DNA from 3 places in the Priestia sp. HNGD-A6 genome. Region 1 is predicted to be linked to each of the others. Evidence: riboswitches for the same ligand, from Rfam matches in the RefSeq annotation. Region 1 holds a riboswitch; each other region holds the start of a gene.
The links. A riboswitch is a leader RNA that binds a small molecule or an ion and turns the genes downstream of it on or off. The one in region 1 is predicted to bind thiamine pyrophosphate.
Positions count from the first base shown of each region.

Region 2: linked by a shared signal. The riboswitch ahead of thiC (phosphomethylpyrimidine synthase ThiC) and the one ahead of thiM (hydroxyethylthiazole kinase) in region 1 are both predicted to bind thiamine pyrophosphate.
Region 3: linked by a shared signal. The riboswitch ahead of SCI76_RS09590 (acetylornithine deacetylase) and the one ahead of thiM (hydroxyethylthiazole kinase) in region 1 are both predicted to bind thiamine pyrophosphate.

Region 1 is NZ_CP138621.1:691,425-694,708, forward strand. It holds gene SCI76_RS03575 (pyridoxamine 5'-phosphate oxidase family protein) at 53-481, shown strand; gene thiE (thiamine phosphate synthase) at 509-1,153, opposite strand; gene thiM (hydroxyethylthiazole kinase) at 1,167-1,973, opposite strand; TPP riboswitch at 2,049-2,157, opposite strand; gene SCI76_RS03590 (MFS transporter) at 2,334-3,284, opposite strand, start outside.
Region 2 is NZ_CP138621.1:2,343,501-2,346,784, forward strand. It holds gene SCI76_RS11790 (undecaprenyl-diphosphate phosphatase) at 127-951, opposite strand; gene SCI76_RS11795 (hypothetical protein) at 1,410-1,700, shown strand; TPP riboswitch at 1,782-1,896, shown strand; gene thiC (phosphomethylpyrimidine synthase ThiC) at 2,011-3,284, shown strand, end outside.
Region 3 is NZ_CP138621.1:1,902,817-1,906,100, reverse strand. It holds gene SCI76_RS09595 (MupG family TIM beta-alpha barrel fold protein) at 1-990, shown strand, start outside; TPP riboswitch at 1,213-1,315, shown strand; gene SCI76_RS09590 (acetylornithine deacetylase) at 1,430-2,707, shown strand; gene tenA (thiaminase II) at 2,713-3,284, shown strand, end outside.

The DNA of each region.
Region 1 (3,284 bases):
TTTATTTATCTTCGATTGAGGAACATAAAAAGTAATAAAGGAGATGGATAAAATGAATGAACAAAAAATTGCTAAAAAAGTAAATGAAGTATTAGAAGGAAATCGTGTAGGAACATTAGCCACAGTTGTAAACAACAAACCCCACTCTCGCTATATGACATTTTTCAGCGATGAAGATGGTATCGCTCTTTACACACCAACAAATATCAATACACATAAGGCAGAAGAAATCGAAGCCAATCCAAACGTGCACGTACTATTGGGCTACAGCGGCGAAGGATATGGCGATCAATACTTAGAATTATCCGGGACAGCTGTTCTTCGTACCGGTGATCAATTAAAAGGACGTATATGGAACGATCACATGAAAGAATGGTTTGACGGTCCAAATGACCCTGAGTATGTTGTTCTGGAAATTACACCAAACGAAATTCGCTTTATGAATGAAGGCGAAGAAACTCCTCAAACCGTTCAGCTATAATAAAAAAGCGCACACTGTGCGCTTTTTTTATTTTCCTACCGCTTCTTTCAATTGAGCTGCTTTTTCTTTTGGAGACGCTGCTAAGCTAATCGCGGTAATAATAGAAACACCATCTGCACCTGCTTCTACTACTTGTTTGGCATTTTCAGGCGTGATGCCACCGATTCCTACAATTGGAAAGTCAATATTCTGGTTTCGCACTTCTTCAATTAATTTTGTACCTTGCACTGCTTTTGCGTCTTTTTTTGTAGAAGTAGGAAAAACAGGTCCCATTCCTACATAATCCGCCCCGTCTTTTATCGCTTGCTGCAGCTCTTGTACATTATGAACAGAGACGCCCACAATTCCTTTTCCTATTTTTTCTCGAACAATATGAGCTTTTTCATCTTCTTGTCCAATATGAACGCCATCTGCTTGTAAGCGGATCGCTAAGTCAAGATCATCATTCACAACAAAAGGAACGCTGTGCTGCTGACAAATTTGCTGAAGTTCTTTCGCCAGCTGATATTTCGCTTCTCCTGTTAAGGCACCCTCGCCTTTTTCACGAAATTGAAACACGGTAACGCCGCCTTCAATTGCTTCTTTTAATACTTCTTTCGGATCTTTTTTACAGTTATTGCTGCCCATTATAAAATAAACTTTCAGCAGCTTTTTAATTTCTTCGTTTGTCATTTTCCCGCTCCTTTTAACGTTGATGTACTCTTGCATATGATTCAATATCCTGTCCAGATAAAAGATGAAGCTGATTTAACAGCTCAATTTGAAAGCTCCCCGGCCCTTCTTCACCTTTTTTCGCTGCGGCGATTTCACCTGCCACTCCGTAAAAACTTAAAGCAGCAACGCTTGCCTCGACATATTCTTTTTCTACAGCCGCGAAAGCTCCTATAATTGATGTCAGCAGACATCCAGTACCCGTCACCTTCGTAAATAACGGGTGACCGTTGTCTACTGTATACGTTGTGTTTCCATCGGTGATCACATCTTGTTTCCCCGTAATAACAATCACTGTATCTAATTTGTTCGCTGCTTTCTCAGCAAGTTCAATGACGTCTCCTTGCCCTTCTAATGAATCAACGCCTTTAATGAGCCATGACTCGCCTACTACATTCGCAACTTCAGCAGCGTTACCGCGAATAACGGCAATATTTAATTCTTCTACAAGCTGACGTGCCACTTCTGTACGAAACGGTGTCGCTCCGGCTCCTACAGGATCGAAAATAACCGGCACGCCATTTTCATTTGCTGATTTTCCTGCTATTCTCATCGCTTCTACTTCTTGAGCCGTCAGTGTACCCATATTTAAGACAAGCGCTCCGGCGATTCGAGCCATATCAGCCACTTCTTCCTTCGCATAAGCCATAACAGGTGACGCTCCTATGGCAAGCAGTCCATTTGCTGTAAAATTGGTTACCACAACATTCGTAATATTATGAACAAGCGGACTTGTATCTCTTACTTTTTCTAATTGAGCTGAAATTTTACTAATATCCATGTTCTCTCACTCTTTTCATTTAGTTTTAACACTGCAAAAAAAAGACAAAAAAGCACCTTGCATGCGCAAAGTGCTTTGGTATGTACTCACATTCCCTGCGCTGGCATTATCCAACAGGTTCAAATGGTCAACAGGCGCCCCTGTACTCTCAGCCTGCCCCGCGCAAGCTCCCATACTATTTATTACTACGTTTAAAGTTTACTATTAACTTTTTTTATTTGCAACCATTTCACTGTTTTGCCCATAAAATAAATCTTCGTTATAGGCTGAGTGGTGTTGTAAATCTTACAGCTTTACTAAAAGCATCATTAAAAGACCTCCAGTAAACTACTGGAGGTCTTCTATCCCCTAAAAATTCTATCATTTCTCTTGAATCGCTTGATTTCTCACAGCTGTTTTTCGGTCCTTCCCTGCTCTTAAAGATAAAAGAAAACAAAGCAGAAGTACAAGTGCAGCTGATACGTACGGGTAATTAATGTTTATATCAAAAAGAAAGCCTGCTACAACGGGTCCAATAATATTACCAAGACTTGTATAAGCAGAATTTAGTCCGGCTACATACCCTTGGTCGTCTTGTGCCATCATCGACATTTGCGTGCTGATTGCCGGACGTAAAATATCTGTTGCTAAAAAGACGATAAATGTCACAACAATAATAAGCCAGTACGTGTGCACAAATAGTGTAAGTAAAATAAAAAGTCCCGTCATCATCAAGCAAAACGAAATCACTCTTTTTTCACCGAATTTATTTAAAATCCAGCCAAAAATCGTAACCTGCACAACAGCCCCTGCAATAGAGCCAAACGTAATAACAAACGCAATATCTTTTGGCGTAAAGCTAAATTTATGATCAACAAATAGTGAAAAGATCGTTTCATAATTGGATAATCCAAACGATGTCACAAAAACGATAATTAAACTTAAAAAATAAGGTTCTTTGTAGGAATTCATAAGCTGCAGTAGCAGCCGATCTTCTTTTGGATTCTCATTGTTTGAAACAGCATGACCTTGTACAGGACGAGACTCCGGCAAAACAAAAAGCGTAATCACTGCAGCCAAGCCTCCTGCTACTGCGGCCATGTAAAATGGCACGCGCATGCCGTATTCAGCTAAAAAGCCTCCAATACCGGGCCCGATAATAAATCCTGTTGTAATCGCTGCCGTCACATAGCCCATTCCTTTAGCGCGTTCTTTAGCAGACGTCACGTCCGCTGTATAGGCCATAACAGCAGGCATAATAAGCGCAGCCCCGACCCCGCCTAGCATTCTGGATACAAATAATAAAAGAGGTGTACTCACTGAACCAAAGAA
Region 2 (3,284 bases), 1.7 Mb from region 1:
AAAACGCTTTCAAAAGACAATAATATATATTTATGCAAAAAAGCTATTGCAATGTTGCAATAGCTTTTTCTTGCTTTTTAAGTCTTTATCAGAAGTTTAAATGGCTATAAAATACGCTTATTTATTTTATAAAAATACAAAATATAGAATAGCCGCTAAGACAATTCGATAAATGGCAAACGGAACTAATTTAATGCGGTTGATTAATTTTAAGAAGAAGCGAATCGATATAAGCGCAAAAATAAAGGCGCTGATAAAACCAGCAATAAAAAACGGTAGTGCATCTGATGTGAAATATTGCCAGTTTTTAACCAATGAAAGTCCACTTGCTCCTGCCATAATTGGCACTGCCATAATAAATGTAAAATCTGCGGCTGCCTTATGGCTCATTCCAAGAAGAACCCCTCCTGAAATCGTTGAGCCTGAACGAGAAAAACCTGGCCAAAGAGCAATACATTGAAACAGTCCTATACCTAGTGCTTGTCCATAAGACATTTGGTCCACCGTCTCTACACGCGGACGTTTAGGTCCAAACAAATCTGCTAGAATCATTAATACAGCTCCGACCACTAAGCCAATTAGCACCGTATTTAAAGAAAACAAATGTTCATCAATGTAATCATCAAACAAAAGTCCTAACACTCCTGCGGGTAACAAACCAACAATTACCTGCATTAAATTTAAGCGATTTGTCGGTCCAATTGCAGCAGCTGGTTTTTTTCCCAATCCTAATAAATTAATAAAACGATCTTTAAAAATAACAACTACTGCTAAGATCGACCCTAGCTGAATAACAATCTTAAATGTATTAGCTACTGGAGATGAAAATAATTCTTTTGAATTTAACCACAGGTCATCCACAATAATCATATGCCCAGTTGACGAAACAGGAGCAAACTCTGTTAAACCTTCTACAATCCCTAAAATGATTGCTACAATAATTTCCCACATAAAGCTATGTACCTTGCCTTTCTTTCAAATTAATAAGCTTATCGCTTCGTTTTACATGCTCAACTATTTTCCTATTTTGACACTTGCTTTTTTATCATAATTGTTAAAACTATGAAATACAATGTGTATTTGCAAAAAGATAAGAATCTTTAATAATTTGTAATAAAAAGCTTACATGCTACAACCAAAAAACACGATATCAGCTTTTATTTATTTTAAAAAGCAGTCACTATGTTCGGTATAAATTCTGGTCCCTTAGCTAAAAATGAATCATCTAGACTATTTTTCTTTAGTGTGAAAAAATGACTAAATCATTATGTTTTTTCCATCCCCCTTTACTGTCATCTATCATTTTAATCCAATAGGGCTGACTTATACGACATATCCCCTAAGTAATTTGAAACTTTTTTCTCTCTTTTCTCGTATATAGTAGTATCTTTTTTAGGAGGCTTTTTACTATGAATGGAAATGTACGTACAATGAAATGGGTCACTGCTGGGTATGAAGCCTTGCTGGGAATTCCTTTAATTGGCGCGGGGATTGTTATGGGCTTTAGCTATACTCCTCTTTTTATTGGATTTATTCTTCATGCTATTACACTCATTTTAGCTAATAGACGAGGGTTATCTGCTTATGGAAACATACTAGGGCTTGTTACCTCACTGGTTGCTTGGATTCCATTTTTGGGATTTATCATGCATATTATTACAGCTATTGTGATTGCAATCGATGCTGCTAGACAACGCTAATTATCTAGCTTTTTTTATTTAAGGGTTGATTTTTTACCGAATGATGGTAAACTTAAGCCGTAAATTGAATAATTTGAATGTTATTTCTACTAGGGGTGTCTGATAGCTCAGACTGAGAGAAGAGTGCAATAAAACTCTTTAACCCTTTGAACCTGATTTGGGTTATACCAGCGGAGGGAAGTAGTCTTGAAAAGAATAGTATATGTTTATTCTTTTTTTGCCTATTCCATCGGGTTCTGTCTATCACAGAACCCGATTTTTTTTATGGTTCGGTATAGCTACACTTTATGCGAAACCGGAGGAATATGTAATGTCAAAACAAAATGTATCAGTTTCTATGAAAAAGCCTTTTCCAAACAGTCACAAAGTATATGTCCAAGGATCCAGACAAGACCTTAAAGTACCTATGCGTGAAATTCATCAGTCTCCTACTACAGGGTCTTTTGGTGAAGAAGAAAATAGTCCCGTACGTGTATACGACACGAGCGGTGTTTATACAGATCCCTCTTATGAAATTAATTTACAAAAAGGATTACCGGCTCTGCGCGAAAAGTGGATTGCAGAACGAAACGATGTAGAAACATATCAAGGCCGTACGGTTCAGCCACAGGATAACGGTTATTATGATGGTGATCCAAGAGATCAGTACGAGCGCTTTATTATTAATCGTTTACCTTTGCGCGCGAAAAAAAATCAAAATGTAACGCAAATGCACTATGCGAAAAAAGGAATCATCACGCCCGAAATGGAATTTATCGCTATTCGCGAACAGATGGATCCTGAAGTTGTGCGTGAAGAAGTAGCAAGAGGACGTGCAATTATCCCTAATAATATCAATCACCCTGAGAGCGAACCGATGATTATCGGCCGCAAATTCCATGTGAAAATTAATGCTAATATCGGAAATTCAGCTATTCGTTCAGCTATTGAAGATGAAGTAGAAAAAATGACATGGGCAACGCGTTGGGGAGCCGATACAATTATGGATCTATCAACGGGAAAGGATATTCACACAACACGCGAATGGATTATCCGCAACTCGCCTGTTCCTGTAGGGACCGTTCCTATTTACCAAGCGCTTGAAAAAGTAAAAGGCGTAGCAGAAGATCTAACGTGGGAAGCATACCGCGATACATTAATTGAACAAGCAGAACAAGGTGTTGATTACTTTACTATTCACGCAGGTGTTCTTTTACGTTATATTCCTCTGACAGCGAAACGTACGACAGGTATTGTTTCACGCGGAGGATCCATCTTGGCGCAGTGGTGTTTAGCTCATCATGAAGAGAACTTTTTATATACTCGCTTTGAAGAAATCTGTGAAATCTGTAAAGCATACGATATTGCTATTTCGCTTGGCGATGGGCTACGTCCTGGTTCCATTGCAGATGCTAATGATGAGGCACAGTTCGGTGAATTAGAAACGCTTGGTGAATTAACTAAAATTGCTTGGAAACACGATGTTCAAGTTATGATTGAAGGTCCTGGACATGTTCCAATGCATCTCATCAAAGAAAACGTAGATAAACAAATGGAAATATGCCAGGAAGCTCCCTTCTATACTCTTGGACCGCTTACAACCGA
Region 3 (3,284 bases), 1.2 Mb from region 1:
TTGAACGATAGAGATGCCAAACAAAGATTAGTAGAAGCGAGTGAATGCGGCGTTACACGCGCATTCACTTCACTTCACATTCCAGAGGAAAAAGGAGATTTGGCTGAACGGGCAAAAGAATTGCTTCATGTGGCTAGAGATTGTGGAATAAGCGTGTATGCAGATGTATCTAAGCATACACCGGTTCATTTAGGTATCGAAAGCCTTATGACTCTATCTTCACTTGGCGTATCAGGTATTAGACTAGACGATGGCTTTAGCGTAGAAGAAACGATTTTACTTGCGGATGAGTTTTATATTGCCCTTAATGCAAGTACAGTGTCAAAACTAGAAATAGAAGCGCTATTATCTGCAGGTCTTCATCATCATCAGCTGCTTGCTTGGCATAATTTTTATCCGCGGCCTGAAACAGGGCTTGAAGAAACGTTTTTTCAACAGCAGACAGATTTATTTAATGAACTTCGTATTCCAGTTTGTGCTTATATTCCTGGAGAAGGCGAAAAGAGAGGACCTATTTATCAAGGACTTCCTACTAGAGAAAAAGACCGTAATAAATGTCCTTTTACCTCTGCAGTAGATTTATACGGATGCGGAGTAACGGAGGTTTATATTGGAGATCCATACGCCAGTTCAAATTTATTAAAACGTTTAGTTCAATATCAAGAAAACCGCATTATTCCGCTACGCATTCGTTCACCTCATATACAGGGAACGTACAGCGTGCGTCCGGATGTATCAAGAGACGTTCTGCGATTGGTTGATACACGATCTGTAAAACCAGTGCTGCCATTTCATACAGTAGAACGCAGAATCGGAGCAATTACAATGGACAATGATGGCTACGGACGTTACAGAGGAGAGGTTCAAATAGCTAAAAGGAATTTGTCTGCAAATGCTAATGTGAATGTGATTGGGTATGTAATAGAAGAAGATCACGAGCTGCTTTCATTAGTGAGACCGGGGCAAAAGCTTGAGCTTATTACTGTCTGAAGGAAAAAACGGTGTATTTTTAAAGAAGCCAATAGCTAACTAGTAATGTCACAAAAACAAAGAGCACACACTGCATGAAAAAGGTGTGTGCTTTTTCTTTTACTACTAAAAAGGAAACTATTTTCATTACCATATCATGAACCTTTCTATTGAATAAAACGCTTTACTATGATAAAACTATTACAGGTAAACATATGATAATAGATTAATTTCATAGAGATACAACACCACTAGGGGTGCTTTCGAAGCTGAGAGAGACGATAAGTCTTAACCCTTATAACCTGAACTAGGTAATACTAGCGTAGGAAAGAGGTATTGTAATGGATGTTTTGTATGGGATTTCCTTACGAACTCGTTATAATAATTTTGTGTACATAAACAAAAACACTTCTTTCCTGCGAAAGAAGTGTTTTTTTATGCGTAAAGGAAGGTGTCATACATGAAAGAAACAATTGATTTGCTTGTCAAACAGGTAGAGGAGCGCAAAGGAGAGTTAATCCAGTTATTAACAACGCTTGTTTCGTATAAAACGCCAGCGCCTCCTGCACGAAATTCTCATGAAGCGCAGCTGTACGTAGCGGATTTTCTTAAAAACTGCGGTTTTTCCATTGATATGTGGGACTTATATTCTAACGACCCTATCGTAGTGGGAACGTTAAAAGGACAAAAATCGGCTGGCTATCAAAGCTTGATTATTAACGGCCATATGGATGTTGCTGAGGTACAAGAAAATGAAAATTGGGAAACCAATCCGTTTGAAGCTGTTGTGAAAGACAATATGATAATTGGACGCGGAGTTGCTGATATGAAAGGCGGTTTGGCGGGAGCATTATTTGCAGTTCAGCTTTTAACAGAAGCAGGAATCGAGCTGCCAGGAGACTTGATTTTTGAATCCGTTGTAGGAGAAGAAGTAGGAGAGGCAGGTACGCTGCAATGCTGTCAGAAAGGGTATACAGCTGATTTTGCGCTTGTAGTCGATACAAGTGATTTACATATTCAAGGTCAAGGCGGAGTGATCACGGGATGGATTACGATAAAAAGCAGTAAAACCTATCATGACGGTACACGCCGAAGTATGATTCATGCTGGAGGAGGCCTGTTAGCCGCAAGCGCTATTGAAAAGATGGCAAAAGTGATCGGAGGGCTACAAGAATTGGAGCGTCACTGGGCTGTTACAAAGAGCTATCCAGGATTTTTGCCAGGGACAAATACGATTAATCCAGCAGTAATCGAAGGCGGAAGACATGCTGCTTTTATTGCAGATGAATGCAGGCTGTGGATCACCGTTCACTATTATCCTAATGAATCGTACGACCAAGTATCAAAAGAAGTGGAAGAATATATTATAGCTATTGCAAAAGCAGATCCATGGTTAAAAGATAATCTGCCAACCTTTGAATGGGGAGGCACATCAATGATTGAAGACAGAGGAGAAATCTTTCCGTCATTAGAAATTGATGAAAATCATGCAGGAGTGCAGCTGCTTGCAAATACTCATGAACAAATGGAAGGGAAAAAGCCTCCAATTGATGTGTCAACTAGCGTAACAGACGGGGGATGGCTAGCTGATGCGGGAATTCCCGCCGCTATTTACGGTCCGGGAAATTTAGCAAATGCACATGCTGTGAACGAACAATTAGATATTAATCAGCTTGTTCAATATACAAAAGTGATAGTGCAGTTCATTTATACGTGGCTGCATACGCATAAGGAGTGATCATCATGAAATTTAGTGAACGATTATACGAAAAGCTGCAGCCTATTTGGCGTCAAAATCATAATCATCCCTTCGTACAGGGGATGGGAGATGGAACGCTTGAAAAGGAGAAGTTTCGCTTCTACATGATTCAAGATTACCTTTACCTAATTGATTATGCCAAATTATTTGCGATTGGAGCCATGAAAGCTACCGATCTTCAAACGATGGGGAAATTTGCAGCCCTTTTAGACTCTACATTAAACGAAGAAATGAGTCTGCACCGTGAGTATGCCAAGAGATTTGAAATCAGCGAAAAAGAATTAGAAAAAGCGCAGCCATCTCCTACAACGCTTGCATACACGCACTATATGCTGCACGTTGGTCAAAGTGGAACATTAGCTGAATTAGTAGCCGCTCTTTTGCCTTGTATGTGGAGCTACTGGGAAATAGGAAAAGAACTTAGTGAAAAGCCTGGAGCTAACAATGAGTTTTACCGTGAGTGGATTGAAATGTACAGCTCAGAAGAATTTGGAGAACTGGCGACATGGTGTATCAATTTATTTGACTCACTTACTGAAGATAAATCAGAAGTGGA